3 regions of the Streptomyces sp. ID05-39B genome follow, and region 2 is predicted to be linked to each of the others. Evidence: riboswitches for the same ligand, from Rfam matches in the RefSeq annotation. Region 2 holds a riboswitch; each other region holds the start of a gene.
What was found. Region 2 has a riboswitch for cobalamin ahead of P1P75_RS33505 (cobalamin biosynthesis protein). Riboswitches for the same ligand answer to the same signal wherever they lie in the genome.
Positions count from the first base shown of each region.

Region 1: linked by a shared signal. The riboswitch ahead of P1P75_RS29440 (prenyltransferase/squalene oxidase repeat-containing protein) and the one ahead of P1P75_RS33505 (cobalamin biosynthesis protein) in region 2 are both predicted to bind cobalamin.
Region 3: linked by a shared signal. The riboswitch ahead of P1P75_RS08435 (ribonucleoside-diphosphate reductase subunit alpha) and the one ahead of P1P75_RS33505 (cobalamin biosynthesis protein) in region 2 are both predicted to bind cobalamin.

Region 1 covers NZ_JARGEF010000176.1:173-10,694, reverse strand. The annotation lists gene P1P75_RS29485 (LLM class F420-dependent oxidoreductase) at 1-947, shown strand, start outside; gene P1P75_RS29480 (hypothetical protein) at 1,039-1,329, shown strand; gene P1P75_RS29475 (prenyltransferase/squalene oxidase repeat-containing protein) at 1,378-2,448, opposite strand; gene P1P75_RS29470 (class I SAM-dependent methyltransferase) at 2,445-3,179, opposite strand; gene P1P75_RS29465 (glycosyltransferase family 4 protein) at 3,173-4,594, opposite strand; gene P1P75_RS29460 (TetR family transcriptional regulator) at 4,804-5,445, shown strand; gene P1P75_RS29455 (ferredoxin) at 5,460-5,708, opposite strand; gene P1P75_RS29450 (aldehyde dehydrogenase) at 5,713-7,170, opposite strand; gene P1P75_RS29445 (MBL fold metallo-hydrolase) at 7,303-8,358, shown strand; cobalamin riboswitch at 8,492-8,627, shown strand; gene P1P75_RS29440 (prenyltransferase/squalene oxidase repeat-containing protein) at 8,736-9,968, shown strand; gene P1P75_RS29435 (SCO2322 family protein) at 9,965-10,522, shown strand, end outside.
Region 2 covers NZ_JARGEF010000234.1:81-10,602, reverse strand. The annotation lists gene P1P75_RS33530 (hypothetical protein) at 1-99, opposite strand, end outside; gene P1P75_RS33525 (alpha/beta fold hydrolase) at 223-1,338, opposite strand; gene P1P75_RS33520 (class II aldolase/adducin family protein) at 1,424-2,122, opposite strand; gene P1P75_RS33515 (inorganic phosphate transporter) at 2,343-3,581, shown strand; gene P1P75_RS33510 (hypothetical protein) at 3,616-3,837, shown strand; cobalamin riboswitch at 3,991-4,110, shown strand; gene P1P75_RS33505 (cobalamin biosynthesis protein) at 4,210-5,208, shown strand; gene P1P75_RS33500 (cobyric acid synthase) at 5,205-6,737, shown strand; gene cobN (cobaltochelatase subunit CobN) at 6,734-10,390, shown strand; partial or broken gene P1P75_RS33490 (magnesium chelatase) at 10,387-10,522, shown strand, end outside.
Region 3 covers NZ_JARGEF010000023.1:29,396-39,917, forward strand. The annotation lists gene P1P75_RS08410 (sugar ABC transporter permease) at 1-935, opposite strand, end outside; gene P1P75_RS08415 (extracellular solute-binding protein) at 1,058-2,341, opposite strand; gene P1P75_RS08420 (GntR family transcriptional regulator) at 2,766-3,530, shown strand; gene P1P75_RS08425 (DUF3311 domain-containing protein) at 3,755-4,021, shown strand; gene mctP (monocarboxylate uptake permease MctP) at 4,018-5,646, shown strand; cobalamin riboswitch at 5,782-5,953, shown strand; gene P1P75_RS08435 (ribonucleoside-diphosphate reductase subunit alpha) at 6,077-8,431, shown strand; gene P1P75_RS08440 (ribonucleotide-diphosphate reductase subunit beta) at 8,431-9,444, shown strand; gene P1P75_RS08445 (hypothetical protein) at 9,357-9,593, opposite strand; gene P1P75_RS08450 (helix-turn-helix domain-containing protein) at 9,686-10,522, shown strand, end outside.

The DNA of each region.
Region 1 (10,522 bases), on a different contig from region 2:
CGCGGGAGGCGGAGCGGCTCGGGTACGACTCGGTGTGGACGGCCGAGTCCTGGGGGTCGGACGCCTTCACCCCGCTCACCTGGATCGCCGCCCACACCTCGACGATCGGGCTGGGTACGGCGGTTGCGCAGATGGCGGCCCGTTCACCGACCACGACGGCGATGCACGCGCTCACCCTGGACCATCTCTCCGGCGGGCGGATGACGCTGGGCCTCGGCCTGTCCGGGCCGCAGGTCGTCGAGGGCTGGTACGGGCGCCCGTTCCCGGCCTCGCCGCTGACGGCGACCCGCGAGTACGTCGACGTCGTACGGCAGGTGCTGCGGCGGGAGGGGCCCGTCGAGCTGGACGGGCGTTTCCACCCGCATCCCTACCGGGGTCCGGACGGGACCGGGCTCGGCAAGCCGCTGAAGCCGATCACGCATCCGCTGCGCGCAGGCCTGCCCGTGCTGCTGGGCGCGGAGGGGCCGAGGAACGTGGCGCAGACGGCCCGGATCGCCGACGGCTGGCTGCCGCTGTACTGGTCGCCGGACCGGCCGGACGCGTACGGGCCGGCGGTGGCGGAGCTGCCTGCGGGGTTCCGGGTGGCGCCGATGGCGCGGGTGCGGGTGTGCGACGACGTCGCGGAGGGGCTGTTGCCGGTCAAGGCGATGCTGGGCTTCTACATCGGCGGGATGGGGCACGCCCGGCGCAACTTCCACGCCGATCTGATGGCCCGCATGGGGTACGAGGAGGAGGCCCGGCGGATCCAGGAGCTGTTCCTGGCCGGGCGCCGGGAGGAGGCCGTACTGGCCGTCCCGGACGCGTTCGCCGACGAGATCTCCCTGGTGGGCCCGCGCGGGCGCATAGCCGAGCGGCTGGAGCGGTGGCGCGCGGGCCCGGTGACGGACCTGCTGGTCCTGACCCCGGACCCGCACACCCTGCGCGTCCTGGCCGAACTCAACTCCTAGGCGGCGCGGGAAGGTAGGCCACCGCGCGGGGGACGGGAGAGGTCGGGAACCGGTCGTGTTTCATTCCGTCACGGGCGGCAAGGCGCACTGTATGTCCCCTCGATATGAGAACGGTGCGCATTCGGCCGGCAGGATCATCGCCGTCGTCGCCGACGTGATGGCCTTCATCCTGGGCCTCTGGATCGTCATGTATCTGCTGGACGCCAACCGGGGCAACGAGTTCGTGCAGTTCGTGCACGAGGTGGCCCGCTGGCTGGCGGGCTGGTCGCACGACCTGTTCACGTTCGACGAGGCGTGGGCGCGGGTCGTGGCGGGCTACGGCCTGGCGGCGATCGTGTACCTGTTCATCGGCCACGCGATCGCCAACCGGGTCCGCCACTGACGCCACTGGCCCCTCGAAGACCTCCCCAACGCCCCTCGGTCGACCCTCTCAGTCGCAGCAGTCGGGATCCAGCCCCGTCGGCAGACGGTCGCCGGAGAACACCGCGCAGGTGGCGTCGTGGCCGCCCAGGGCCGCGACCGCGAGCAGCAGCGACCCGGCGGTCCACGTCGTCAGCTCCTGCGGCCAGATCGCCGCGTCGTCGAAGACGTACCCCGTCCAGTACAGGCCCGACTCCGGGTCGCGCAGCCGCTGGATCCACTGGAGGATCTCCAGCGCCCGGTCGGACTCGCCGATCACCCAGAGCGCCAGGGCCAGTTCGGCCGACTCCCCGCCGGTCACCCACGGGTTGGGCACCACGCAGCGCACGCCGAGCCCCGGCACGACGAACCGCTCCCACATCTCCTCGATGCGGGCCTTGGCCTCGACGCCGGTGAGCGCGCCGCCCAGGACCGGGTAGTACCAGTCCATCGAGTAGCGGGCCTTGTCCAGGAAGCGCTCCGGGTGCCGCCGGATGGCGTGCCGCAGCGCGCCCGCCGCCAACTCCCAGTCCGGCTGGGGTTCTTCGCGCTGTTCGGCGATGGCCAGGGCGCAGCGCAGCGCGTGGTGGATCGACGAGGATCCGGTCAGCAGGGCGTCCGTGGTGGGCGTGCCGTCGTCGTCGCGGCGCCAGCCGATCTGTCCGCCGCTCTGCTGGAGCCGCAGCACGTACTCGACGGCCGCGTGGACGACCGGCCACATGCGGTCCAGGAAGGTGTCGTCGCCGGTGGACAGGTAGTGATGCCAGACACCGACGGCGACGTAGGCGACGAAGTTGGTCTCGCGGCCACGGTCGGTGACGTCGGCGAAGTCGCCGTCGGCGTAGGCCGCGTACCAGGAGCCGTCCTCGTGCTGGTTCCGGGCGAGCCACTCGTAGGCCCGCTCGGCGGCCTCGTGCTCGCCCGCCGCGTCCAGCGCCATCGCGGCCTCGGTGTGGTCCCACGGGTCGAGGTGGTGCCCGCGGAACCACGGGATCGCCCCGTCCTCGCGTTGTTCGGCGAGGATGCCGCGGACGGTCCCGGCGGCCTGCTCGGCGGTGAGGACCCCGGCCAGGACGAGGTGTTCTGTCCGGGGAGTCGTCACTTGGCGTCCACTCGGGGCAGGTGGGGCTTGGTCGCGTACGCCACGAAGCTCTTGCCGATCAGCGGGTTCAGCGCCTGTTCGGCGACCCGGGTCGCCAGGGGCTTCTTCATGATGTCCCAGACCAGCAGCTTGTGGTACGCCCGCACCGGCAGCGCCTGGTCGTTGTCGACCCCGAACGCGCACTTGAGCCACCAGTACGGCGAGTGCAGCGCGTGGGCGTGATGGCTGCCGTACGGCCTGAGGCCCGCCTCGCGGATCTTGCCGAGGAGTTCGTCCGCCTTGTAGATGCGGATGTGGCCGCCCTCGACCTCGTGGTAGGCGTCGGACAGGGTCCAGCAGACCTTCTCGGGGCCGTAGCGCGGCACGGTGATGGCGATGCGTCCGCCGGGCTTCAACACCCGTACCATCTCGGCGAGTACGCCCTTGTCGTCGGGGATGTGCTCCATCACCTCGGAGATGATGACGACGTCGAAGGACTCGTCGGGAAAGGGCAGCGCGAGGGCGTCGCCCTCCATCGCGGTGGCGGTCGCGCCCTCGGGGGCCTCGCCGGCCTCCTTCATGGCGGCGAACCACTTGGCGACCTCGCGGATCTCCTCGGCGTTCTGGTCCAGCGCCACGACCTGGGCGCCGCGCCGGTAGCACTCGAAGGCGTGGCGTCCCGCCCCGCAGCCGAGGTCCAGGACACGGTCGCCCGGGGCGAGCGGGAACCGGGAGAAGTCGACGGTCAGCACGTGGCCCTGCTTTCGCGATCGGATTCGACGTCAACGTCTGGGACAGCATCTGGGGAGGAGGCCGGGGCGGGAAGAGCCGGCAGCGCTCCGAAGGGGCGGGGGCCGCGTCGGTCTCCGCCCCGCTCGACGGCCTCGCGGTACCGCTCGACGGTGCCCTCGGCGGCGCGCGCCCAGGTGAACCGCTCCAGCACCCGCTCGCGTCCGGCCGCGCCCATCCGGGCCCGCAGTGCGGGGTCGGCGAGCAGCCGGCTCAGCGCGGTGGCCAGCGCTCCCGCGTCGCCCGGCGGTACGGCCAGGCAGGTCTCGCCGTCGCGTCCGGCGACCTCGGGGGTGGCGCCGCCGGTGGTGGCGACGAGTGGGGTGCCGGTCGCCATGGCCTCGGCGGCCGGCAGCGAGAAGCCTTCGTAGAGGGAGGGCACGCAGGCGACCTCCGCCGAGCGGACCAGGTCGACGAGTTCGGCGTCGGAGATGCCCTTGACGAACTCGATGGCGCCTTCGAGGCCGTAGCGTTCGACGGCGGCGGCGACGGGGCCCTCCTGCGGGCGCTTGCCGACGACGACGAGATGGGCGTTCGGCTGTTCGGTACGGACCTTGGCCAGCGCCTCGACGAGGAAGACCAGGCCCTTGAGGGGCACGTCCGCGCTGGACGTCGTGACGATGCGGCCCGGCACGACGGACACGGACGAGTCGGGCGCGAACAGGTCGGTGTCGGCGCCGATGTGGACGACGTGGATGCGCTCGTCACGGACCCCGAGGTGCTCGACGATCTCCTGGCGGGAGGTGCCGGAGACGGTGAGCACGGACGGCAGCCGGCGGGCGACGCGCTTCTGCATACGGGTGAAGGCGTACCAGCGGCGCACCGAGGCACGCCGCTTGCGTCCCTCGGCGGCGTCCAGCTCCAACTGCCGGTCGACGGTGATGGGGTGGTGGATGGTGGTGACCAGCGGGGCGCCGACATCACCCAGCAGGCCGTAGCCGAGGGTCTGGTTGTCGTGCACGACGTCGAACTCGCCACGGCGGGCGCGCAGATGGCGGCGGGCCCGCAGCGAGAAGGTCAGCGGCTCGGGAAAGCCGCCGGTCCACATCGTCGCCACTTCGAGGGCGTCGATCCAGTCGCGGTACTCGCCGCGTCCCGGGGTGCGGAAGGGGTCCGGCTGACGGTAGAGGTCGAGACTGGGCAGCTCGGTGAGGGACAGCCGGCCGTCGTGGCCCCCGTCGAGGACCGGGTACGGCTGGGAGCCGATGACCTCGACGCGGTGGCCGAGGCGGGCGAGTTCACGCGAGAGGTGGCGGACGTAGACGCCCTGGCCGCCGCAGAACGGGTTTCCCTTGTAGGTGAGGAGCGCGATGTCGAGCGGTCGCCCGCCGTCCGCGGCGAGGTCCTGGGACCCCGCCTGACTGGCCTCAGCGGTCACTCCGGGCCCCCTTCTGCCTGCACTGTCCCGCGAGACTACGACGGGACGCTAATCTAGAACAAGTTTCAGACTTGATCGTCCGGGAGGCTCTGAATCTACCGGCAGGTAAGGACGCTGTGAGCCGTGGATCAGGTGATTCACGCCACGACCCGGCGCCCTGTTCCGCTGAGTGATCACAAGGCCTCACCGACCGTCACGGAACGGGACCCATGCCCGCGCACGCCAAGGGGGACAAGGTGGATACCAGCATCCAGCGCCCCTCCGCCGCTCCCCTCACCGAGCGGCAGGAGGCCCGTCGCCGCCGCATCCTGCACGCGAGCGCCCGGCTGGCGAGCCGGGGCGGGTTCGACGCGGTGCAGATGCGGGAGGTCGCCGAGTCCTCGCAGGTGGCCCTCGGCACGCTCTACCGCTACTTCCCGTCCAAGGTGCATCTGCTGGTCGCCACGATGCAGGACCAGTTGGAGCGGATGCACGGCACGCTGAGGAAGAAGCCCCCGGCGGGCGACACCCCGGCCGAGCGGGTCGCGGAGACCCTGATGCGCGCCTTCCGGGCCCTCCAGCGCGAGCCGCACCTGGCCGACGCGATGGTCCGCGCCCTCACCTTCGCCGACCGCAGCGTCTCCCCCGAGGTCGACCAGGTGTCCCGCCAGACCACCGCGATCATCCTGGACGCGATGGGCCTGGCGGATCCCACTGCGGAACAGCTCTCCGCGGTCCGCGTCATCGAACACACCTGGCACTCGGCCCTCATCACCTGGCTCTCGGGCCGGGCCTCCATCGCCCAGGTCCGCATCGACATCGAAACGGTCTGCCGGCTGATCGACGTGACGCAGCCGCCCCCGCCCCGGTAGGGCGGCCGCCGGCTCTACTCCTCCGGCGGGAACACCGCCTCCCCGTTCTCCGCCAGGGTGATCACGATCGCCTCGACCGGGCAGCTCTCCGCGGCCGCCAGGACGCGTTCGTCGGCGCCCGTGTCGGGGGCGCTCGGGTGGGACTGGCGGGCGCGGTCGAGGTGGAAGCGGTCGGGGGCGTGGTGCAGGCACTGGGCGGAGCCGATGCACAGGGAGCGGTCGACCTCGACGTGCCAGCGGTCTCCCGTCCCGGGTACGCCCATCCGCTCAGCCCTCCCAGCCGGCCGGCAGGTGGATCATCTTGTGCTCCAGGTACTCGCCGTACCCTTCGGGGCCGAACTCCCGGCCCAGGCCGCTGTTCTTGTAACCGCCGAACGGGCCGAGCATGTCGAGGCTGAAGGTGTTCACGGAGTACGTCCCGGTGCGGACCTGGCGGGCCACCTCGATGCCGTGCCCGACGTCCGCGGTCCACACACTGCCGCTCAGGCCGTAGTCGGAGTCGTTGGCGATCTTCACGGCCTCGGCCTCGTCGCCGTAGGGCAGGAGGCAGATCACCGGGCCGAAGATCTCCTCGCGGGCGATCCGCATGGAGTTGTCGACGTCTCCGAAGAGGGTCGGCTCGACATACCAGCCGCGGTCCAGGCCGGGCGGCCGGCCGCCGCCCGTGAGGATCTTCGCGCCCTCCTCCTGGCCGATGCGGATGTAGTCGAGATTGCGCTGCTGCTGACGCCTGGCGACCAGCGGGCCGACCTGGGTCGCGGGGTCCAGCGGGTCGCCGACGACCAGTGCGCCGGCCGCCGCCGTGAAGGCGTCCGCGAACTCGTCGTAGCGGGAGCGCGGCAGCAGGATGCGCGTCTGGGCGACGCAGGCCTGGCCGTTGTTCATCCAGGCCGCCGAGACGACCTGGGGGACGGTCGTCTCGATGTCCGCGTCCGGCAGGACGAGCGCCGCCGACTTGCCGCCCAACTCCAGGGTGACGCGGGTGAGATGGCGGGCGGCGACCTCCATCACGCGCTTGCCGGCCGCCACCGATCCGGTGAAGGAGACCTTGTCGACGCCGGGATGCCCGACCAGGTACTCGCTCACCTCCCGGTCCGCGGGAAGGATCGACAGGACCCCTTCGGGCAGTCCCGCCTCCCGGGTGATCTCCGCCAACAGGTAGGCGTCCAGAGGTGATTCGGGCGACGGCTTGAGCACCACCGTGCAGCCGGTGAGCAGCGCGGGCGCGAGCTTGGCGGCGGCCACGAACTGCGGGACGTTCCAGGGGGCGACCGCGGCCACGACCCCGACCGGTTCGCGCCGCACCAGGATCTTCCCGAGGACGCCGTCGCGCCGCTCCTCGACGGGGAAGCCGCGCGCGACGGTGATCGCCGCGTCCCACACCATCATCGCGCCGAGCGCCTGCGCGAGGACGCTCCAGGAATACGGGGAGCCGTTCTCGGAGGAGATCACCCGGGCGATCTCCTCGTACCGGGCGGCGATCCCGTCCTTGATGCGGGTGACGACCGCGATCCGCTCCGCCAGCGGCAGCCGGGGCCACGGCCCCTCGTCGAAGGCCCGCCGCGCCGCCGCGACCGCCCGGTCCACGTCGGCGGGCGAGGCGTGCGGTACGCGCCCGATGACCTCCTCGGTGTGCGGCGAGACGACCTCGATGACGTCCTTGCCGAGGGGGTCGGTCAACTCCCCGCCGATGAACAGCTGTCCGTGTTCCACTAGCTCGGCCATGGCGACTGCCTCCCGAGGGCGCCGGCGTCTCTGAGTCTCCGCCGACGTGTCTGAGACGAAGTTTCTGACGGTGTTTCAGAAACTGATACCAGTTCTCGTTATAGTGGGCAATGGCCGTGGGACGGAGGGCGCATGACGAGCAGCCTGGACGAGGGCCCCGTGCCCCCGACGACGTACGACCACGGCGGAGGCGTGTGCTCGCTGCGCGTGCCCATCCCGGACAACCCCCTCGGGCACACCCTGGTGTACGTCGTCGACACCGACCGCGGGCCGGTCCTCGTCGACACCGGCTGGGACGACCCCGCCTCCTGGGACGCCCTGACCGCCGGGCTCACCGCCTGCGGCACCTCCGTCACCGAGCTGTACGGCATCGTCGTCACCCACCACCACCCCGACCACCACGGCCTGTCGGGCGCGGTGCGCGAGGCCAGCGGCGCGTGGATCGCGATGCACGCGGCGGACGGCGCGATCGTCCGGCGGACCCGCGCGACCCGGCCCGCCCGCTGGTACACGTACATGACGGACAAGCTGGTGGCCGCCGGTGCGCCCGAGGAGCACGTGGCCCCGCTGCGCACCGCCCGGCGCCGCGCGTTCCCGGGCCTCTCCCCCGCCCTTCCCGACCGCGAGATCGAGCCGGGGGAACTCCTCGACCTGCCCGGCCGCCGCCTGCGCGCGATCTGGACGCCGGGCCACACCCCCGGCCATGTCTGCCTCCACCTGGAGGAGGACCACCCGGACCGACTGCCGGGCCACGGACGGCTGTTCTCCGGCGACCATCTGCTGCCGGAGATCACCCCGCACATCGGCCTGTACGAGGACCCCGACGACGCCACGGTCACCGACCCCCTCGGCGACTACCTGGCCTCCCTCGAACGCGTCGGCCGCCTCGCCGTCGCCGAGATCCTCCCCGCCCACCAGTACGCCTTCACCGACGCCTCGTCCCGGGTACGGGACCTGCTCGCCCACCACGAGGACCGCCTCGCCGGCCTGAGGGAGTTGCTGGCCGAGCCGCTCACCCCCTGGCAGCTCGCCGAGCGCATGGAGTGGAACCGCCCCTGGGAGCAGATCCCGTACGGCTCCCGGAACATCGCCGTCTCGGAGGCCGAGGCCCACCTGCGGCGCCTGGTGAAACTGGGGCACGCGGAGGCGGTGACGGGGAGCGAGCCGGTCACGTACGTGGCCGTGTAGGCACGGCGGCAGACGCGGCGCGCACTTCACCGGACGTATCGGCACCGTCCGCCCGGGTCGAGCGGCGCGCTCCCCGTCGTTCCCACGGGCCGCACGTACCCCCGCTCACGGGCTGCCCTCAGGGCCATTCCTACGGCCGAGTACAGTGGCCCGGTCGTCATCACACCCGTACGGGGGAAAGCCGGTGCAATTCCGGCGCTGACCCGCAACCGTGAGCAGTGGACACCACCATTGCCAGCCGGACTGCCCCGGACGGACGTGACCGGCTCACGTGCGTCGGCGCCGCCGCCGTACGGCACCGTCGAGGTATGCGGAGCCGAGCCGCCGGGATGTCCCGTGCTGCCCGGCTCCCTGACAGGGAGAGGCACCCGCCGATCATGAACGTCCGTCGCAGCGCCGCGGTCCTGGCCGCCACCGCAGTGATCGGCGCCGCCACGCCCGCCGTGGCCGCGTCCCCGTCGCCGACTCCGTCCGTGGCGATCCCGTCCGGCCTGTACGGCAGCGCCGACCCGACGTACGACGGCGTCTGGCGCCAGTCGCTCGCGCTGCTCGCCCAGGACACGGCCGGGGTGAAGCCGGCGGGGAAGGCCGTGGACTGGCTGACCGGCCAGCAGTGCGCGAACGGCTCCTTCGCCGCGTTCCGCGCCGACCCGGCCAAGGCCTGCGACGCCAAGCTGATGGTCGACAGCAACAGCACGGCCGCCGCCGTCCAGGCCCTCGCGGCCCTCGGCGGGCACGAGGCCGCGGTGGACAAGGCCGTCGGCTGGCTGAAGTCCGTACAGAACGCGGACGGTGGCTGGGGGTACGCCCCCGGCGGTGCCAGCGACACCAACTCGACGTCCGTCGTCGTGGGCGCGCTGGCGGCGGCCGGGGCGAAGCCGGCGGAGGTCGTGAAGGGCGGGAGGTCGCCGTACGACGCCCTGGTCGGGCTGGCGCTGCCCTGTGCCGCGGGCGGCGCCTTCGCCTACCAGCCCGACAAGCAGGGCAAGCTGTCGGCGAACGCGGACGCCACGGCGGCGGGCGTCCTCGGGGCGCTCGGCAAGGGCCTCGCGGCCGGAGCCGCGAGGAAGGCGGACGCCGCCGCCTGCGCCGACGCCGGCTATCCGGGCTCGCCGCAGGCCGCCGCGAACGGCGCCGCCTACCTGGCGAAGTCCGTCGCCAAGGACGGGTACCTGACCTCCGTGCTGCCCGGCGCCGAGAACCAGCCGGACTACGGCAACACCGCCGACGCCGTGGTCGCGCTCGCCGCACAGGGCGGCGCCGAGCAGGCCCGGAAGCCCCTCGCCTGGCTCCAGCGGAACGCCGCAGCCTGGGCGAAGCAGAGCGGCCCCGCCGCCTACGCCCAGCTGGTCTTCGCCGCCCACGCGACGGGTACGGACCCGCGCGCGTTCGGCGGCACGGACCTGGTCGCCGCCCTCAACTCGACGGGCCCGACGCCGCAGCAGACCGGCAAGGCGACCGGTGGCCTCCAGCGTGACGACTCCGACGAGAAGGACGGCACCGAGGACTCCGACGACGGCTTCGGCGTCTGGTGGACCGTCGGCGTCTTCCTCGTCGCGGGTATCGGGATCGGCTTCCTGATCAGCGGCCGCAGGAAGCGGCAGCAGTGATAGGCCGCCTCGCCGCCCTGCTCGTCGCCGCGGTGTTCCTGGCTCTGGCGGCCGGCACCGGCCCGGCCCAGGCCGCCGGATACCGCTACTGGTCGTTCTGGGACCGCGACGGCGACCGCTGGGTCTACGCCACCGAGGGCCCCTCCACGGCCCGCCCCGCCGACGGCGCCGTCCAGGGCTTCCGGTTCGCGGTCAGCCAGGACTCGCAGGACACGTCACGGCCACGCGGCGCGGCCTCGTTCGAGGCGATCTGCGCGCGGACCCCGGCGCGGGACGGCATGAAGCGGGTCGCCCTGGTCGTCGACTTCGGCACCCCGGCGGACGCGCCCTCCGGCGAGACCCCGCCGCCCGCGCGCACGGCCTGCGTCCGCGTCCGCCACGACGCGAGCACGGCGGAGGCCCTCGCCGCCACCGCCAAGCCGCTGCGTTACGACCCGAACGCGCTGCTGTGCGCGATCGCGGGCTACCCGGAGTCGGGCTGCGGGGACCAGGTGACGACGACCGACAAGGAAAGGGAAACGGACCAGCCCGCGTCGAAGCCCTCGGCGTCCTCC
Region 2 (10,522 bases):
CTGGAGTCGCGCGGGATACGGGACGTCACGGGTGCAGTCTTCCGGTTGACGGTCCGAAAACCCAAACGGAATGTCACGGCGGGCTACGGGACTGGCCAACGCACGAGGTTCGGGGAGGGGGAGGAGACGTGTTCAGGCCAGCGGTACAGCCTTAAACGGAACCCTGGGGACCGCTCCGGGCGCGGTGTGCTCCCGGTGGCTCGCGTCAAGCTCGCCCCAGGCTTACATCAGGGGGGTCAGGAAGCGGCGCAGGGCTTCCTCGTAGGCGGCCGGGTCGGGGTTCCACATGGCGGCGTGCGGGGCGTGCGGGACGGGGTGGAGTGCGACGAGTCCGGGGCGGCGGGCGGCGAAGCGGCGGGAGGCCGCCCAGGGGGCCACCTTGTCGTCGGGGCCGTGGAAGACCAGGGTCGGCACGGCCGGCCAGGCCCGGTCGGCGGGGCCGGCGTTCAGGCCCGCTCGGCCCTCGGCGGCGCGGACGGCCAGCGGCAGCAGCGCGCCCGGGGTGTGCCGGGCCGAGGCGAGGGCGCGCAGGGTCGCCTGCCAGTCCAGGACCGGGGAGTCCAGCACCAGCCCCGACACGAGGTCGCGCAGCCCGGAGCGGGCGGCGGCGCGCAGGGCCATGGTGGCGCCGGTGGACCAGCCGAGCAGGACGATGCGTTCGGCGCCGTAGCGGACGGCGTACCGCATCGCCGCGTCCAGGTCGCGCCACTCGGTCTCGCCGAGGTGGTTGAGGCCGTCCGGGGAGCGGGGCGCGCCCAGGTCGCCGCGGTAGGAGAGGGCGAGCACCGGGAAGCGGCGGCGGTGCAGGAAGCCGGTCAGGTTCAGGGCGTGCTCGCGGGTGGTGCCCAGGCCGTGCACGGCGATCACCCAGGTGCGGCGGGCGCCGGGGACGAACCACGCGGGCAGCGTGCCCAGCTCGCCGGGCACGTCGACGTCGGCGTGTTCGAGGCCGAGCGCGGTGTCCGGGTTGCCGACGTACAGGTTCGGGGTCAGCCACACCGCGTCGCCGGCGCTCAGGGTGCCGTGGGTGAGGCGCTCCAGGCGGCGTACGACCGTGTCGGCGGAGTGCGGGGCGGTGGCCAGGACGGGGCCGACGACCGCGTGGGAGCCGTCGCCCGCGAGGCCGTAGGTGCCGGGGCGCAGGGCGACGAGGTGGCGGGTGAGGGTCACCTGGTCGGCGGTTGTGCCGTGCACGGTGAGCCGGGGTTCGGTGGGCAGGGGCCGGCCGGGGGACGCCTTCAGCGCCGCGTCGCTGGCGAGGCGGCCTGCGGCCACGCTCGCCGCGCCCGCGGCGAGGGCCGCGGCTGCGGTGACTGCGGTTGCGGTGACGGTGCGCACCCGTCCAGTGTCCTGGCCGATCCTCTTTGCGGCCAGTGGTGGGGGTTCAGGGCGTCATGGGCGGGCGTGGGGTGCGTGCGGGACGTCACCTCGCCTCTCGTTGGCCGTAGCCGCTCAGCTTCTCGACCGCCGCTGCGAGCTGGTCCTCGGTCAGCAGGTGCGGAGTCCGGCCGGGGACCGATGCCGCCGTCAGCCACAGGTGGCACATCCATTCCAGCTGGGCCGTGCGGTCGTAGGCCTGGTCGAGGGTGGCGCCGTAGGTGAGGGTGCCGTGGTTCTGGAGGAGGCAGGCGGTGCGGCCGGTGAGGGCGTCAAGGAGGTTGCGGGCGAGTTCCTCGGTGCCGTAGGTCGCGTAGGGGGCGACGCGGACGGGGCCGCCGAGGGCGCCCGTCATGTAGTGGACGGGCGGGAGTTCGGTGACCAGGGTGGAGACGGCGGTGGCGTGGACGGCGTGGGTGTGGACGACGGCGCGGGCGTCGGTGGTGCGGTGGACGGCGAGGTGCATGGGCAGTTCGCTGGTCGGGGTGAGGGTGCCGAGGACCTGTCGGCCGTCGAGGTCGACGCCGGTGACGTCGGCCGGGGTGAGCCGGTCGTAGGGGACGCCCGAGGGGGTGACCAGGACGAGGTCACCGACGCGGACCGAGACGTTGCCGGAGGTGCCGACGACGAGCCGGTCGGCGACGGTGCGGCGGGCCGTGGCCACGAGCTGTTCCCAGGCCCGTGAGATCTCCCCTTTGTGCAGGTCAGGGGTGTTGTCGTCGAGGTCGTGCCGCTGGTCGGTCATACCGTGATCCTGCCAGGTGACGAACATCTCAGTCAGGCCCCTTCGAGCCCTTCCGGGAAGCACCCCCGGGACCCTGGCCCGTGCGGCGCCTGGGCGGCGTGGCGGAGTGGAACGAGTCCCGCCGATTGCGGACACCACGAAGCCCCGCCCAGTTCACCTTCCGTTCACTCAGGTTCCCTACGTTCATCCAGCCAATGACCTCGAACGATTGCCTGGGTACATGGAAAGCTTCTCGCTGATCCTCGCGATTGTGGTAGTAACCGCACTTGCGTTCGATTTCACGAACGGTTTCCACGACACCGCCAACGCGATGGCCACCACCATCTCGACCGGTGCGCTCAAGCCCAAGGTCGCGGTGGCCATGTCCGCCGTGCTGAACCTTGTAGGCGCCTTCCTCTCCGTGGAGGTCGCCAACACGATCTCCAAGGGTCTCGTCGACGAGACCGGCATCCGTCCCGAGGTCATCTTCGCCGCGCTGGTCGGCGCGATCCTCTGGAATCTGGTGACCTGGCTGGTCGGGCTCCCGTCCAGTTCCTCGCACGCCCTGATGGGCGGCCTGATCGGCGCCACCATCGCCTCGGCCGGTGCCGGCGCGGTCCACGGTGACGTGCTGGTCACCAAGGTCCTGATCCCGGCGATCGCCGCGCCGATCGTGGCGGGCGTCGCCGCGATGCTCGCGACCCGGCTGTCGTACACGCTGGGCAAGAAGGCCGACGGCAAGGCCGCGGCGAAGGGCTTCCGCACCGGCCAGATCGCCTCGGCGGGCCTGGTCTCGCTGGCTCACGGCACCAACGACGCGCAGAAGACGATGGGCATCATCACCCTCGCCCTGGTCGCCGGCGGCGCCGTCGCCCCCGACTCCGACCCGCCGCTGTGGGTCATCCTGTCCGCGGGTCTGGCCATCGCGCTCGGCACCTACCTCGGCGGCTGGCGCATCATCCGCACCATGGGCAAGGGCCTGACCGACCTCCAGCCGCAGCAGGGCTTCGCCGCCCAGACCAGCGCGGCGACCGTCATCCTGGCCTCCTCCCACCTCGGCTTCTCCCTCTCCACCACGCACTCGGTCTCCGGATCGGTGATGGGCGCGGGCCTGGGCCGCAAGGGCGGGGTCGTCCGCTGGTCGACCGCCACCCGGATGTTCGTCGCCTGGGGTCTGACGCTGCCGGCCGCGGCCCTGGTCGCCGCCCTCGCCGAGTACGTGACCGGCTTCGGCAGCTGGGGCACGGCGCTCGTCGCGGTGTTCCTCATCGCCTCCAGCGCCGCGATCTGGAAGATCTCGCGCCGCGAGATCATCGACCACACCAACGTCGTGGACGTGCCCGAGGAGCCGGCCGGCGTGGTGACCACCGCGATCGCCGCCGTGACCCCGCCCCCGGCGGGCACCATCACCGAGGACCTGACGGCCACCATCGCGGCCCCCGTGACGGAGCCGGCCCCGCCGGCCACCACCAGCGTCTGAGTCCCGCCCCCACCGGTACGAAGGAAGAAGCAGCATGAAGATCGACTGGGCGTCTCTCGGCTCCGTCTTCGGTGTCAGCCTCGTCATCACCGTGGCCCTCGTGGCCCTGTTCACCCTCGGCATCATGGGCCTCTCCCGCCGCGAGCGGGCAGCGGCCCAGGGCGACTCCGCCACCCTGGCGGTCACCGGCGCCTACGCGTGCTTCGCGGCCTGCGCGGCGGCGGTGGCGTACGGGATCTCGCTGATCGTCGCCTGACGGACGGCGCACACGCGCGTGGGGCGCGGGACGGATCACCGTCCCGCGCCCCACGCGTGCGTGACGGCCGTGACCGGAGGTATGTGGGCTTCTGCACACTGTCCCGCCGCAGGTCAACAGCGAGTTGACGGCCCTTCCGGGCGCGTGGTGGACTGCCGGAGCCATGTTCGGCGACAGAAGAGGAAGCCGGTGTGATTCCGGCGCGGTCCCGCCACTGTCACCGGGGTAGACACCCCCGGGAGCCAGGAACTCTCGTCGCCGGTCTCGTCGAACCAGGGCGTGGACACCCTGAGTGAGGACATATCGCCATGCTCGGCTGCCGTTCGAGGTTTTGCACCAGGTCGTTGCCCGACCCGTCGGCCGGCTGAGCCGGTGGGTGCCGATCGCCGCTACGCGTACGGTGCCGCCGCCGGCCTCCTGGGGGACCTGCTTCTCGGCGATCCGCGCCGGGGGCATCCGGTCGCCGTGTTCGGGCGGGCCGCGGCCGGCGTGGAGCGGGTGCTGTGGCGGGACCACCGCGGGTGGGGTGCCCTGCACACCGCCGTGTGCGCCGGTGGCGCCGTGGCCCTCGGGGCCGCCGCCACGCACGCCGTACGCCGCTCCCCCGCCGCCTCCGTCGCGTTGACCGCCGCCGCCGCCTGGTCCGTCGTCGGCGGGACCTCGCTGGTCCGGGAGGCGCGGACCATCGGGCACGCCCTGGAAGCCGGGAACCTCGAAGGGGCGCGGGCGCGGCTGCCGCATCTGTGCGGGCGGGACCCGCAGGCCCTGGACGCCGACGGCGTCGCCCGCGCGGTCGTCGAGTCCGTCGCCGAGAACACCTCCGACGCGGTCGTGGGCGCCCTGGTGTGGGGGGCCGTCGGCGGGGTGCCGGGTCTGCTCGGGTTCCGGGCCGTCAACACCCTGGACGCCATGGTCGGCCACCGCTCGCCCCGCCATCGCCTGTTCGGGTGGGCCTCGGCCCGGCTGGACGACGTCGCCGGATGGCCGGGGGCGCGGCTGACCGCCGTGCTCGCCGCTGTCGCCGGGGACGATCCGCGGGGTGCGGTGCGGGCCTGGCGGGCCGACGCGGACCGGCATCCCAGCCCCAACGCCGGTCCCGTGGAGGCGTCGTTCGCCGGCGCCCTCGGGGTGCGCCTCGGCGGGACGCTGTCGTACGGCGGGCGGGTCGAGCACCGGCCCGTGCTGAACGGGGAGCGCGGGCGGACCGTCGTGCCCCAGGACATCGAACGTGCCGCGCGGCTCTCCCGCCGGGTCGGCCTGCTCGCGCTCGGCGTCACCGTCGCCGCGCGCGTCGTCACCGCGCGGTTCGTCACCTCGCGCGTCGTCACCGCGCGCGTGGCCGCCGCGGGAGTGAAGGGACGTACGTCATGAGCGGGGGTCTCCTCGTCGCCGGCACCACCTCCGACGCGGGCAAGAGCGTCGTCACGGCCGGGATCTGCCGGTGGCTGGTGCGGCAGGGGGTCAAGGTCGCGCCCTTCAAGGCGCAGAACATGTCCCTCAATTCGTTCGTGACCCGCGAGGGCGCCGAGATCGGGCGGGCGCAGGCCATGCAGGCTCAGGCCTGCCGGGTCGAGCCGACCGCACTGATGAATCCGGTGCTGCTCAAGCCCGGCGGTGAACAGAGCAGCCAAGTGGTGCTGCTCGGGAAGCCGGTCGGTGAGATGAGCGCGCGCGGCTATCACGGCGGGCGGCAGCAGAAACTCCTGGGAACCGTTCTCGACTGTCTCGCCGAATTGCGGGGCACGTATGACGCGGTGATCTGTGAGGGGGCGGGCAGCCCGGCCGAGATCAATCTGCGGCGGACCGACATCGTGAACATGGGCATCGCGCGGGGGGCGCGGCTGCCCGTGCTGGTGGTCGGGGACATCGACAGGGGTGGCGTCTTCGCCTCGTTCTTCGGGACGGTCGCGCTGCTCTCGCCGCAGGACCAGGAGCTGGTCGCCGGGTTCCTGGTGAACAAGTTCCGCGGTGACGTCTCGCTGCTGGAGCCGGGCCTGGACATGCTGCACGGGCTGACCGGGCGGCGGACGTACGGGGTGCTGCCGTTCCGACACGGGCTCGGGATCGACGAGGAGGACGGACTGCGCGTCTCGCTGCGCGGGACCGTCCGCGAGTCGAACGTCTCGCCGCCGGTCGGCGAGGACGTGCTGCGGGTCGCCGTGTGCTCGGTGCCGCTCATGTCCAACTTCACCGACGTGGACGCGCTGGCCGCCGAACCGGGCGTCGTCGTGCGGTTCGTGGACCGGCCGGAGGAACTGGCCGACGCCGATCTGGTCGTCCTGCCGGGGACCCGGGGGACGGTCCGGGCGCTGGAGTGGCTGCGCGAGCGCGGGCTGGCGGAAGCCGTCCGGCGCAGAGCCGCCGAAGGCCGGCCGGTCCTCGGCATCTGCGGCGGCTTCCAGATCCTCGGGGAGCACATCGAGGACGAGGTCGAGAGCCGGCGCGGTCATGTCGACGGGCTCGGAGTGCTGCCCGTCCGGGTGCGGTTCGCCCGCGAGAAGACCCTCACCCGGCCCGTCGGCGAGGCCCTCGGCGAGCACGTCGAGGGGTACGAGATCCATCACGGGGTCGCCGAGATCCAGGGCGGCGAGGCGTTCATCTCCGATGGCGAGGGGCACAGCCTGGACGGCTGCCGGGTCGGCCAGACCTGGGGCACCCACTGGCACGGCTCACTGGAGTCGGACGGTTTCCGCCGGGCGTTCCTGCGGGAGGTGGCGGCCGCCGCGGGCCGCCGTTTCGTGCCGGCCGCCGACACCTCGTTCGCCGCGCTGCGCGAGGAGCAGCTCGACCGGCTCGGCGACCTCATCGAACAGCACGCGGACACGGACGCGCTGTGGCGGCTCATCGAGTCGGGCGCGCCGCAAGGACTGCCTTTCATTCCACCGGGAGCGCCCGCATGAGCACAGTGTTGTTGTTGTCGACCGCCGACACCGATCTGCTGGCGGCCCGCGCCGCCACCGGTGCCACCTACCGGATCGGCAATCCGACCCGCGTGGACGTCGCCGAGGAGCTTCCGGGACTGATCGAGGGCGCGGACGTCGCCGTCGTACGGCTGCTCGGCGGGAAGCGGGCCTGGGAGGACGGGCTCGCCGCGCTCAGGGCGGCGGGCATCCCGACCGTGCTCCTCGGCGGGGAGGCCGTGCCCGACGCGGAGTTGATGGCCGAGTCGTCCGTGCCCGCGGGCGTGGTGGCGGAGGCGCTCAGGTATCTCGTGGAGGGCGGGCCCGCCAACCTCGCCGAGCTGGCGCGGTTCCTCTCCGACACCGTGCTGCTGACGGGCGAGGGGTTCGAGGAGCCGCGCACGATGCCCGGGTACGGCGTCCACGGCGACCGGGTGTTCCAGGACGGCCGCCCCACCGTCGGGGTGCTCTTCTACCGCGCCCATGAACTGAGCGGCAACACCGCGTTCGTGGACACGCTGTGCGATGCGATCGAGGCCACCGGGTCCAACGCCCTCCCCGTGTACTGCGGTTCGCTGCGCGACGCCGACCCCGGCCTGTACGAGATCCTCGGCGCGGCGGACACCCTGGTCGCCACGGTCCTCGCCGCGGGCGGCACGCACGCCTCGCAGGCCTCGGCCGGCGGCGACGAGGAGGCCTGGGACATCGGCGCCCTCGCCGACCTCGACGTGCCCGTCCTGCAAGGGCTCTGCCTGACCTCCTCGAAGGCCGCCTGGGACGCCTCCGACGCCGCCCTGTCCCCCATGGACGCGGCGATGCAGGTCGCGATCCCGGAGTTCGACGGGCGGCTGATCACGGTCCCCTTCTCCTTCAAGGAGCAGGGCCCGGACGACGTTCCGGTGTACGTCGCCGACCCCGAGCGGGCCGCGCGCGTCGCAGGTATCGCCGTACGGCACGCCCGGCTGAAGCACAAGGCGAACGCCGACAAGAAGCTCGCGCTGGTCTTCACCGCCTACCCGACCAAGCACTCGCGAGTCGGCAACGCGGTCGGCCTCGACACGCCCGTCTCCGCCGTCCGGGTGCTGGACGCCCTCAAGGCGGCCGGTTACACGCTCACCGAATACCCCGACAACGGTGACGAGTTGATCCACCGGCTGATCAACGCCGGTGGCCACGACGTCGAATGGCTCACCGAGGAGCAGCTCGCCGCCGCGCCCGCGCGGGTGCCGCTGGCCGACTACCGGGCCTGGTTCGACAAGCTCGACCCCGACCTCAGGCAGGGCATGCTGGACGCGTGGGGCGAGCCGCCGGGCAGCCTCTACGTCGACGGCGACGACATCGTGCTGGCCTCCCTGCAGTTCGGGAACGTCGTCGTGATGATCCAGCCGCCGCGCGGCTTCGGCGAGAACCCCATCGCGATCTACCACGACCCGGACATGCCGCCCTCGCACCACTACATGGCGGCCTACCGGTGGCTGGAGAACAGTTTCGGCGCCGACGCCATCGTCCACATGGGCAAGCACGGCACGATGGAGTGGCTGCCGGGCAAGGGGCTGGGACTGAGCGGGGGCTGTGCGCCGGACGCCGTACTCGGTGAACTCCCGCTGATCTACCCGTTCATCGTCAACGACCCCGGTGAGGGCACCCAGGCCAAGCGGCGCGGGCACGCCACCGTCGTCGACCACCTGGTGCCGCCGATGGCGCGCGCCGACACCTACGGCGACCTGGCCAAGCTGGAGCAGCTGCTCGACGAGTACGCGCTCGTCTGCGACCTGGACCCGACGAAGACGCCGGCCGTGCGGGCGCAGATCTGGACGCTGGTGAAGGCGGCCGAACTCCACCACGACCTGCACGTCGACGACCAGCCGGACGACGCGGCGTTCGACGAGTTCGTCATGCACATCGACGGCTATCTGTGCGAGATCAAGGACGTGCAGATCCGCGACGGCCTCCACATCCTCGGCGGCGGACCGGTCGGCGAGCCCCGCGTGAACCTGGTACTGGCCGTGCTGCGGGCCTCGCAGGTGTGGGGAGGGCAGGCGAACGCGCTGCCCGGTCTGCGGGCCTGCCTCGCGGAGCACTTCGGGCTCGTCGAGAAAGAGCTGCTCGCCGAGCCGGGGGCGCCGGTCAAGGTCCCGGTGGAGCTGACGGACCTCGTGGACGGCCCGGCCCGCTCGGCCGCCGACGCGGTCGACCTGCTGGAGCAGCTGTGCCGCCGGATCGCGGAGGGCATGGAGGCACGGGAATGGGCGGCCGGCGAGAGCCGGGCGCTCGTCGGGGAGGTCCTGGGCACCGAACTCCCCGACGCCGTCGCGGTGGTGGAGTTCGCCTGCACGGAGGTCGTACCCCGGCTGGAGAAGACCACCGACGAGATCGGGCACATCCTCAAGGCCCTGAACGGCGGTTACGTCCCGGCCGGCCCGTCCGGTTCGCCGACGCGCGGGCTGGTCAACGTCCTGCCGACGGGACGCAACTTCTACTCCGTCGACCCCAAGGCCATTCCGTCCCGGCTGAGCTGGGATGTCGGGCAGGCCCTCGCCGACTCGCTGGTGCAGCGCTACCTCCAGGACACCGGCGCGTACCCGAAGTCGGTCGGCCTCACGGTGTGGGGCACGTCCGCCATGCGCACCCAGGGCGACGACATCGCCGAGATCCTCGCGCTGCTGGGCTGCCGCCCGGTGTGGGACGACGCCTCGCGCCGGGTGACCGGCTTCGAGATCGTGCCGGCGGCGGAGCTGGGCCGGCCCCGCATCGATGTGACGGTCCGCATCTCCGGGTTCTTCCGGGACGCGTTCCCGCACGTCGTCGCTCTGATCGACGACGCGGTGCGGGCTGTGGCGGAACTGGACGAGCCGGCCGACGTCAACTACGTCAAGGCGCACGCCGACGAGGACACCGCCGAGCACGGCGACCGACGCCGGGCCACGGCCCGTGTCTTCGGCTCCAAGCCGGGGGCGTACGGCGCCGGGCTGCTGCCGCTGATCGACGCCCGCAACTGGCGTTCGGACGCCGACCTCGCCGAGGTGTACGCCGTCTGGGGCGGGTACGCCTACGGGCGCGGGCTCGACGGGCGGGCGGCGCGCGGTGACATGGAGACGGCGTTCAAGCGGATCGCCGTGGCCGCGAAGAACGTGGACACGCGCGAGCACGACCTCGTCGACGCCGACGACTACTTCCAGTACCACGGCGGCATGGTCGCCATGGTGCGCCACCTGACGGGGGCGAGTCCGCAGGCGTACGTCGGCGACTCCGCGACGCCGGACCAGGTGAAGACCCGCACGCTCGGCGAGGAGACGCACCGCGTGTTCCGCGCCCGGGTGGTCAACCCGCGCTGGATGGCGGCCATGCGGCGGCACGGCTACAAGGGCGCCTTCGAGATGGCGGCGACCGTCGACTACCTCTTCGGCTACGACGCCACGGCGGGCGTGGTCGACGACTGGATGTACGAGAAGCTCAGCGCCGAGTACGTCTTCGACCCGGAGAACCGGGACTTCATGAAGAAGTCCAACCCGTGGGCGCTGCGCGGCATCACCGAGCGGCTCCTGGAGGCCGCCGAGCGCGGTCTGTGGGCCGAGCCGGACGCGGACACGATCGAGCGGCTCCGGGCCACCTACCTGGAGCTCGAAGGCGACTTGGAGGGCGACGACAAGTGAGTACCCCCTTTCCGTTCACGGCCGTCGTCGGCCAGGACGACCTGCGGCTCGCGCTGCTGCTGAACGCCGTGTCACCGGCGGTCGGCGGGGTGCTGGTGCGCGGCGAGAAGGGCACCGCCAAGTCGACGGCGG
Region 3 (10,522 bases), on a different contig from region 2:
AGCAGCAGCAGCACGGTGATCAGGGCGATCGCCGAGCCCTGGCCGTAGTCGTTGACGACGAATGCGCGGTCGTAGGAGTACGTCGTCAGCAGCTGGAACTCGGCTTCGGGGTGGCCGCCCCGCATCACGAAGACCTGCGGGAAGACGCCCATGTCCCAGATGACCGACAGGGTCGTGAGCATCACGATGATCGGCTTGAGGATGGGCAGGGTGACGTACCGGAAGACGCCCCAGGAGCCGGCGCCGTCGAGGCGGGCGGCCTCCTCCAGTTCCTTGGGGACCTGCGTGAGACCGGCGCTGAGGGTGATCACGACGAACGGGACGGCTCCCCAGATCACCAGCAGCATGATCACGGCCAGACCCTGCGGCCCGCTCGCGAACCAGTTGTGGCCGATCATGTCGACGCCGGGCAGCCTGCTCAGGACCGCGTTGAGGATGCCGTAGTCAGCGTCGAACAGCCACTTGAAGACCGTGGTGGCCACGATGATCGGCATGCCCCAGCTGGCCACCAGCGCGATGTTGATGAGCGTCTTCACCCAGCCGGAGACCCGCTGGAGCAGCAGCGCGATCAGCATGCCGAGGACCATCGTGAAGATCACGCAGCCGGCCGCGAAGACGATCGTGCGCACGACGACCGACCAGAACTCGCTGTCGCTCAGGACGTTGGTGAAGTTGTCGAACCCGACCGACTCGGCCGGCTGGAAGCCCCACAGCTGGGACTGGCCGAACTTCTGGAAGGAGAGGGTGACCAGGCGGACGAGCGGATAGCCCATCACGAGCACGAGGATCAGCAGGCAGGGCGCGAGCAGCAGCCAGGGGGTGCCGGCTCCGGCGGAGGCCGCCTTGGGGCGGGGCCGCCGTGGCGCGGACGGCGGTGGCGGTGCCGGCCGCGGCGGCGGCACCTTGGCAGGGGTGGTCGTGTCTGCGGCACTCATCGCGCGCTCCTCAGCGGTCCCTCAGGTCGTACGAAGGCGAAGCCCCGTGGAGTACGGAGGCGGGGCCCTCTCGGTCGTACGGACGGCGGGGCTCCGCCGCAGCGGAGCCCCGTCTCGCGTCACTACTTGGTGTTGATGACCTTGTCGATCTTGGCGTCCGCCTCCTTGGCGGCCTCCTCGACGGTCTTCTTGCCGGTGCCGATGGACTGGAGCATGGTCTGCAGGACCTGGGCCTTCTCGACCTGGCCCCAGCCGGGCGCCATCGGGACGAACCAGTTGGACTCGGCCGCGGTGGCCGGGACGACCGTCTTGGGGTCGTTCTTCAGGGTCGCGAGGTCGGTCTTGTTGTTGGGCAGGTTGCCCTTGGCCATCAGGCCCTTCTGGCCGGCCGGACCGGTGAACGCGTTGATCCACTCGGCGGCGAGTTCCTGTGCGTCCGACTTGACCGGGACGGCGAGGTCGGAGCCGCCCAGGAAGACCGGGAGGTTCTTGCCGGACGGGCCGGGCATCACGAAGTTCTCGAGGTTGCCCTTGAGCTTGCCGCTCTTGTCGTTCTCGGGGGCCTCGGCGGTCGCGCCCTCCCAGGCCGCGCCGAAGATCATGCCGGACTTGCCCTGGCCGTAGACGATGTAACGGTCGGACTCGTCCTTGGTCTTGTCGCCGTGCATGTACGTGTCGACGACGTTCTTGTATTCACCCAGGCCCTTGAGGGACTCCGGGGAGGAGAGGTTGCCCTTCCACTGGCCGCCCTCCTCCTTCGCGATGGAGCCGCCGGCGTCGTAGACGAAGGACATGGCCGCGTACCAGTCACGGGTGGGCTGGTACCAGGAGCTGAACTTGTCGCCCTCCTTCTTCTGGACCTTGTCCAGGGCGGCGGTCAGCTCCGCGTAGGTCTTGGGGGCCGCCTTGACTCCGGCGGAGGCGAAGAGGTCCTTGCGCCAGTTGCCGACGCGGCCACCCGCGTAGTACGGCACGCCGTAGGTCTTGTCCTCGTACGTCACCGAGGCCTTGAGGCCGTCCAGCCAGGCGGAGGAGTTGTCGAACTTGCCGGCGTCGAGGGGGGCGAAGGCGCCCTTGACCATGTAGCCGAGCATCTCGGTGTTGCCCATCTCGACCACGTCGGGCACCTTGTCGGTGGCGAGAACCGCGTCGAGCTTGGCGTTCTTGTCGGGCCAGCCGTAGTACTCGTGGTTGATCTTCACGCCGGGGTGCTTCTTCTGCACCGCCGCGTCGGCGGCCTTGACCAGCTCGGGCCAGTTGTTCTGGGCGTCGACGGTCAGCCAGACCGTCAGTTCCTTGGCGTCGGTGCCCTTGTCCGAGCCACCGCTGTCCTTGTCGTCCCCGCACGCCGCGATGGAGACCATCATGCCCGCGATACCGATCGCGGCTATCAGCTTGCGCTTCACGCCAACCCTCCTCAGGGATGCCACAAACCCCCCTGCCTCCCCGCCGCGGTCGAGCGTCAACGCGTACCGTCCGTGGGACCAGGACCTGGACCAATGGTGTAGACCAGTAAGCCGGAGCTTGGCTCAGACCAATTGGGCTGTCAAGGGTGTTCAACCTGGGTTGAGTCGTCCGTTACGGGACCGCGATATGCAGGGACTTTTCAATTCAAGGGCGGCGCATCGCCCCCTTTCGGGGGACTGGACCAATCGGCCCCGCGCGACCTGCTGGACTAGACCAACAGGGTCCCCAGGGGTATACAGAAGAGATCACGGAGCTCGCGAGGTCACCGCACTGGACACCCCGCCGGCAAACCCGTGCCACGATGTGAGCCGCGGCCGACGGGTTTGTCGGCCGCTTCGGCACCCGGAGCCGGGAAGGCAGGACATGAGCACCGACGTCAGCAGTGCGGAGAACGAGGGTGGGGCGACCGTCCGTACCGCGCGCGTGCCCAAGTACTACCGGCTGAAGAAGCATCTCCTCGACATGACGGAGACGCAGTCGCCCGGCACCCCGGTGCCGCCCGAGCGCACACTGGCGGCCGAATTCGACACCTCGCGCACCACCGTGCGCCAGGCGCTCCAGGAGCTGGTCGTCGAGGGCCGGCTGGAGCGCATCCAGGGCAAGGGCACCTTCGTGGCCAAGCCGAAGGTGTCCCAGTCGCTCCAACTCACCTCGTACACCGAGGACATGCGCGCCCAGGGTCTCGAACCCACCTCGCAGCTGCTGGACATCGGCTACATCACGGCCGACGACCGCCTCGCCGAGCTGCTCGACATCACCACGGGCGGCCGTGTGCTGCGCATCGAGCGGCTGCGCATGGCCAACGGCGAACCGATGGCCATCGAGACCACCCACCTCTCGGCCAAGCGATTCCCGGCCCTGCGCAGGTCTCTGGTGAAGTACACGTCCCTCTACACGGCGCTCGCCGAGGTCTACGGCGTCCACCTCGCCGAGGCCGAGGAGACCATCGAGACCTCCCTGGCCACCCCGCGCGAGGCGGGCCTGCTCGGCACGGACGTCGGTCTGCCGATGCTGATGCTGTCCCGCCACTCCGTGGACAGGGAGGGCCTGCCGGTGGAGTGGGTGCGCTCGGTGTACCGGGGGGACCGGTACAAGTTCGTGGCGCGACTCAAGCGGCCTGTGGACTAGCGGTCTGTGGGCCAGCGGCCGGTGGACCAGCGGCCGGTGGACTGGACGAGCGGTGGACTGGACGGGCGGTTCGGCGGGACGGCTGGGAGTCCGGGGTGATCCCCCGGGACAGCACAGCGTGGAGTATCGGGACCGATATGCGGACGAGGTCTTCCGCTTGGCTTTATCCGTCACCTACATTTCGTGCGCGTTGCACATGATCTGCTAGGGGACGGAGCCGCCCGATGTCAGAAGCCCCAGAAGTGAACAGAGGGCCGGTGGTCACGCCTTTGCGCGTCGCCATCGTCCTCTGTCTGTTCGCACCCTTCGTGGCGATGCTGTGGGTCGGCTCGTATGCGAAGACCGACCCCACGTTCATCGGCATCCCCTTCTTCTACTGGTACCAGATGCTGTGGGTGCTGCTCTCCACCCTGCTCACGGTGACCGCGTACAAGCTGTGGCAGTTCGACCAGCGCGGCCGCAGGAACCAGGGCGGAGGTGCGGCGAAGTGAACGACGGCGTGAACGGCGTGGCACTCGCCGTCTTCATCTTCTTCTTCCTGGCCGTCACCGTCATGGGTTTCCTGGCGGCCCGCTGGCGCAGGGCCGACGACGAGCACAGCCTCGACGAATGGGGCTTGGGCGGCCGGTCCTTCGGTACCTGGGTCACCTGGTTCCTGCTCGGCGGCGACCTGTACACGGCCTATACGTTCGTGGCGGTCCCGGCGGCGATCTACGCGGCCGGCGCGGCGGGCTTCTTCGCGGTGCCGTACACGATCCTCGTCTACCCGCTGATCTTCACGTTCCTGCCGCGCCTGTGGTCGGTCTCGCACAAGCACGGGTACGTGACGACCTCGGACTTCGTGCGCGGCCGGTTCGGCTCCAAGGGGCTGTCCCTGGCCGTGGCCGTCACGGGCATCCTGGCCACCATGCCGTACATCGCGCTCCAACTGGTCGGCATCCAGGCCGTACTGGACGTGATGGGCGTCGGCGGCGGCGAGGACACCAACTGGTTCGTCAAGGACCTGCCGCTGCTGATCGCCTTCGGCGTGCTCGCGGCGTACACCTACTCCTCGGGCCTGCGGGCTCCCGCGCTGATCGCGTTCGTGAAGGACACGCTGATCTACATCGTCATCGCGGTGGCGATCATCTACATCCCGATCAAGCTGGGCGGGTTCGACGACATCTTCGCCAAGGCGAGCGACGCCTTCGCGCAGCCCAACCCGGCGACGGGCGCGCCGCGCGGTGCGCTGGTGCCGGGCGACGCGGGCCAGTGGACGTACGCGACGCTGGCGTTGGGCTCCGCGCTGGCGCTGTTCATGTACCCGCACTCGATCACCGCGACGCTGTCCTCGCGCAGCCGTGAGGTGATCCGCCGCAACACCACCATCCTGCCGCTGTACTCGCTCATGCTGGGTCTGCTCGCCCTGCTGGGCTTCATGGCGATCGCGGCCGGGGTGAAGGTCAAGAACGGGCAGCTGGCGATCCCGCAGTTGTTCGAGGACATGTTCCCGGACTGGTTCGCGGGCGTGGCGTTCGCGGCGATCGGCATCGGCGCGCTGGTGCCGGCGGCGATCATGTCCATCGCGGCGGCGAACCTCTTCACCCGCAACATCTACAAGGACTTCATCAAGCCGGACGCCACACCCAGGGAGGAGACCCGTGTCTCCAAGCTGGTCTCGCTCCTGGTGAAGGTGGGCGCGCTGGTCTTCGTCCTCACCATGGACAAGACGGTCGCCATCAACTTCCAGCTCCTGGGCGGCATCTGGATCCTGCAGACCTTCCCGGCCCTGGTCGGCGGCCTGTTCACCCGATGGTTCCACCGCTGGGCGCTGCTGGCCGGCTGGGCGGTCGGCATGGTCTACGGCACGGTCGCGGCGTACGGCGTCGCCTCCCCCTCCCAGAAGCACTTCGGCGGTTCGTCGAAGGAGATCCCCGGAATCGGTGAGATCGGCTACATCGGCCTCACGGCGTTCGTGCTGAACGTGGTGGTGACGGTGGTGCTCACCTTCGTCTTGAAGGCGCTGAAGGCCCCGGAGGGCGTCGACGAGACGTCCCCTTCGGACTACACGGCGGACGCCGGGGACCCGGGCGTCAAGGCGGAGCTGCCCCCGGCCACGGCGGGGGCAGGGCACTAGCGGGAGGGAGCACCCCTCGTACGCATCCCGCAGCGGGCCGCCGAAGGCAAGTCGCCTCGGCGGCCCGTTGTCGTACGGTGCGCTCCCGCCGAAGCGCACCTATGAGTTGACGCTGCGAAGCCAGCCCGACACAACATCTGGGGGTCGCACGGCGGCCCGGCACAAGATGTATGCTCATGCTCGCTGTCGCCGCAGGGGAATCCGGTGCGAATCCGGAACTGTCCCGCAACGGTGTACTTGCGTGCGTACCTCTGCATTTGCGCACGCATGGTCAGTCCGAGCACCTGCCGGCAGCGCACCCGGTCCGTCCGGCTCGGGTGCCCTGACGTCCGGGCCTCGCGGAATGGGCCGGTGGACGCGACGCGCCCCCGCGCTCGTGTGCTGCCCCCTGCCCTGCGCAAGGCCCTCGCCGAGCGAGGGAGAGCCCCACGTGACCATCGCGCCAGCCGAACCGGTTTCAGCAGCCCTGGAGACCGACGGTCCCGGAGCCTCATTGCTGCGGACGCTGACCGAGCTGACCGCCGACCTTCCCGACGCCGACCCCGGCCGGGTCGCCGCCGCCGCACTGCGGGGCCGGTCCGCGCGGGCGGACGAGCCGGAGCTGCGCGAGCTGGCCACGGAGGCGGCCGCCGGTCTGATCTCCGAGGATCCCGCCTACTCCCGGCTGGCCGCCCGGCTGCTGACGATCGGCATCCGCGCCGAGGCCGCCTCGCAGGGCGTCACCTCCTTCACCGAGTCCGTGGCCGTCGGCCACCGCGAGGGCCTGATCGCCGACCGCACCGCCGAGTTCGTCCGGCTGCACGCGGCCCGGCTCGACGCGCTGGTGGACACGGGCGCCGACGACCGCTTCGGCTACTTCGGCCTGCGCACCCTGTACGGCCGCTACCTGCTGCGCCACCCGATCACCCGCAAGGTGGTCGAGACGCCCCAGTACTTCCTGCTGCGGGTGGCGAGCGGCCTGGCCGAGGACGACACGGCGAGGTCCGTCGACGAGGTCTCCGCGCTCTACACGCTGATGAGCCGCCTGGACTATCTGCCGTCCTCCCCCACCCTGTTCAACTCCGGCACCCGGCACCCCCAGATGTCGTCCTGCTACCTCCTCGACTCCCCGCTGGACGAGCTGGACTCCATCTACGACCGCTACCACCAGGTCGCCCGCCTCTCCAAGCACGCCGGCGGCATCGGTCTGTCGTACAGCCGCGTCCGTTCCCGCGGGTCGCTCATCCGCGGCACCAACGGGCACTCCAACGGCATCGTGCCGTTCCTGAAGACCCTGGACGCCTCGGTCGCCGCCGTGAACCAGGGCGGCCGGCGCAAGGGCGCCGCCGCGGTCTACCTGGAGACCTGGCACTCCGACATCGAGGAGTTCCTGGAGCTGCGCGACAACACCGGTGAGGACGCCCGCCGTACGCACAACCTCAACCTCGCGCACTGGATCCCCGACGAGTTCATGCGCCGGGTCGACGCCGACGGTCAGTGGTCCCTGTTCTCCCCGGCCGACGTGCCCGAGCTGGTCGACCTGTGGGGCGCGGAGTTCGACGCGGCCTACCGCGCGGCGGAGGCCCGGGGGCTGTCGCGGAAGACCATCCCTGCACGTGACCTGTACGGCCGCATGATGCGCACCCTCGCGCAGACCGGCAACGGCTGGATGACGTTCAAGGACGCCGCCAACCGCACCGCCAACCAGACCGCCGAGCCGGGTCATGTCGTCCACTCCTCGAACCTGTGCACGGAGATCCTGGAGGTCACCGACGACGGGGAGACGGCGGTCTGCAACCTGGGCTCGGTGAACCTGGGCGCGTTCGTGGTCGGCCACGACCTCGACTGGGAGCGGCTGGACGAGACCGTCCGCACCGCCGTCACCTTCCTGGACCGCGTCGTCGACATCAACTTCTATCCGACCGAGCAGGCGGGCCGCTCCAACTCCCGCTGGCGTCCGGTCGGTCTGGGCGCGATGGGCCTCCAGGACGTCTTCTTCAAGCTGCGGCTGCCCTTCGACTCGCCCGAGGCCAGGGCCCTCTCCACCCGGATCGCCGAGCGCATCATGCTCGCCGCGTACGAGGCCTCCGCCGACCTCGCCGAGCGCAACGGCCCGCTGCCCGCCTGGGAGAAGACCCGCACCGCGCGGGGAGTGCTGCACCCCGACCACTACGGCGTCGAGTTCAGCTGGCCGGAGCGCTGGGCGGCGCTGCGGGAGCGGATCGCGGTGACCGGCATGCGCAACTCGCTGCTCCTGGCCATCGCTCCGACCGCCACCATCGCCTCGATCGCCGGTGTGTACGAGTGCATCGAGCCGCAGGTCTCCAACCTGTTCAAGCGCGAGACGCTGTCCGGCGAGTTCCTCCAGGTCAACTCCTACCTGGTGCGGGAGCTCAAGGAGCTGGGTGTCTGGGACGCCCGCACCCGCGAGGCGCTGCGCGAGGCGAGCGGCTCGGTCCAGGGGTTCACCTGGATCCCCGAGGACGTGCGGGCCTTGTACCGCACGGCGTGGGAGATCCCGCAGCGCGGTCTGATCGACATGGCCGCCGCGCGCACCCCGTACCTGGACCAGGCGCAGTCCCTGAACCTGTTCCTCGAGACGCCGACCATCGGCAAGCTCTCCTCGATGTACGCGTACGCCTGGAAGTCGGGGCTGAAGACGACGTACTACCTGCGCTCGCGCCCGGCGACCCGCATCGCCCGCGCCGCCCAGGCGCAGGCCCCCATCCCCGTGCAGCAGCCGGCCCCCGAAGAGGCCGTCGCCTGCTCCCTTGAGAACCCCGAGTCCTGCGAGGCCTGCCAGTAATGCGAGACAACCAGAAGAACCTGCTCGACCCGGGCTTCGAACTGACCCTGCGTCCCATGCGCTACCCCGACTTCTACGAGCGCTACCGGGACGCCATCAAGAACACCTGGACCGTCGAGGAGGTCGACCTCCACTCGGACGTCACCGACCTCGCGAAGCTGACGCCCGCCGAGCAGCACCTGATCGGCCGGCTGGTCGCGTTCTTCGCGACGGGCGACTCGATCGTCTCGAACAACCTGGTGCTCACGCTCTACAAGCACATCAACTCCCCCGAGGCACGGCTCTACCTGAGCCGGCAGCTGTTCGAGGAGGCCGTGCACGTCCAGTTCTACCTGACCCTGCTGGACACCTACCTCCCCGACCCGGAGGACCGCGCCGCCGCCTTCGACGCGGTCGAGAGCATCCCCTCCATCCGCGAGAAGGCCGAGTTCTGCTTCCGCTGGATGGACTCGGTGGAGAAGCTGGACCGGCTGGAGTCGGTGTCCGACCGCCGCCGTTTCCTGCTCAACCTGATCTGCTTCGCCGCGTGCATCGAGGGCCTGTTCTTCTACGGCGCCTTCGCCTACGTCTACTGGTTCCGCAGCCGGGGTCTGCTGCACGGCCTCGCCACCGGCACCAACTGGGTGTTCCGTGACGAGACCATGCACATGTCCTTCGCGTTCGAGGTCGTCGACACCGTCCGCAAGGAGGAGCCGGAGCTGTTCGACGACCGGCTCCAGGAGCAGGTCACCGACATGCTGCGGGAGGCCGTCGAGGCCGAGCTGCAGTTCGCGCGCGACCTGTGCGGGGACGGCCTGCCGGGTATGAACACCGACTCGATGCGCCAGTACCTGGAGTGCGTCGCCGACCAGCGGCTGAGCCGCCTCGGCTTCGCCCCGGTGTACGGCTCGGAGAACCCGTTCTCCTTCATGGAGCTGCAGGGTGTTCAGGAGCTGACCAACTTCTTCGAGCGTCGGCCGTCGGCGTACCAGGTCGCGGTGGAGGGCACGGTCGACCTGGACGAGGACTTCTGAGACCGGGCGGTCCGAGACCGGGCGGCCCGGGTCCGCGCCTCGCGCAGTTGGCGGTCGACCCGGCGTTCGTGGGCCAGCCCCACGAGCGCCGGGCCCGCGAGGAGGAGGAAGAGGACCAGGACGGTGAGGGCTTCGGTGAGTGCGTTCATGAGGTAAGCATCGTGCTCTCATGACACTCCTGACAGTGGCAGGACTGCCGTACACCTTCAAATTCCTGCCACTACGGGTGCACACTGGCCGCATGCTGAAGAACGTGGCCGCGATCCTCCTCGACGGCGTGCACCCCTTCGAACTCGGAGTCGTCTGCGAGGTGTTCGGCATCGACCGCAGCGACGAGGGGCTGCCCGTCTACGACTTCGCCATCGCCTCGGCCGAGGGGCCGACCCTGTCCACCCCGCACGCCGGCTTCACGATGAGCACCTCTCACGGCCTCGAACGGCTGGAGAGCGCCGACCTGATCGCCGTGCCTGCCGGGGACACGTACACGGCACGGGAGTTCCCGCCCGAGCTGCTCGACGCGCTGCGCCGGGCCGTGGACCGCGGAACCCGGGTGCTGAGCGTGTGCTCCGGGGTGTTCGTGCTGGCCGCGGCGGGACTCCTGGACGGGCGGCGCTGCGCGGTGCACTGGCGGCACGCGCAACAGCTCGCCCGCGAGTACCCGCGCACGACCGTCGAACCAGACGTGCTCTACGTCGACGAGGACCCGGTGATCACCTCGGCCGGCACGGCCGCCGGCATCGACGCCTGCCTGCACCTCGTGCGCAAGGAGCAGGGCCCCGAGGTCGCCAACGGCATCGCCCGCCGGATGGTCGTACCGCCGCACCGGGACGGCGGCCAGGCGCAGTACATCCAGCGGCCGCTGCCACGCTCGACCTGCGACACCGTGGGCGAGGTGCTCGCCTGGATGGAGCAGCACCTCGACCAGGAGGTCACCGTCGAGCAGCTCGCCGCCCGCGCCCACATGGCGCCGCGCACCTTCGCCCGCCGCTTCCAGCAGGAGACCGGCACGACGCCCTACCGCTGGATCCTGCGCCAGCGGGTGCTGCTCGCCCAGCATCTCCTGGAGGCGTCCGACGAG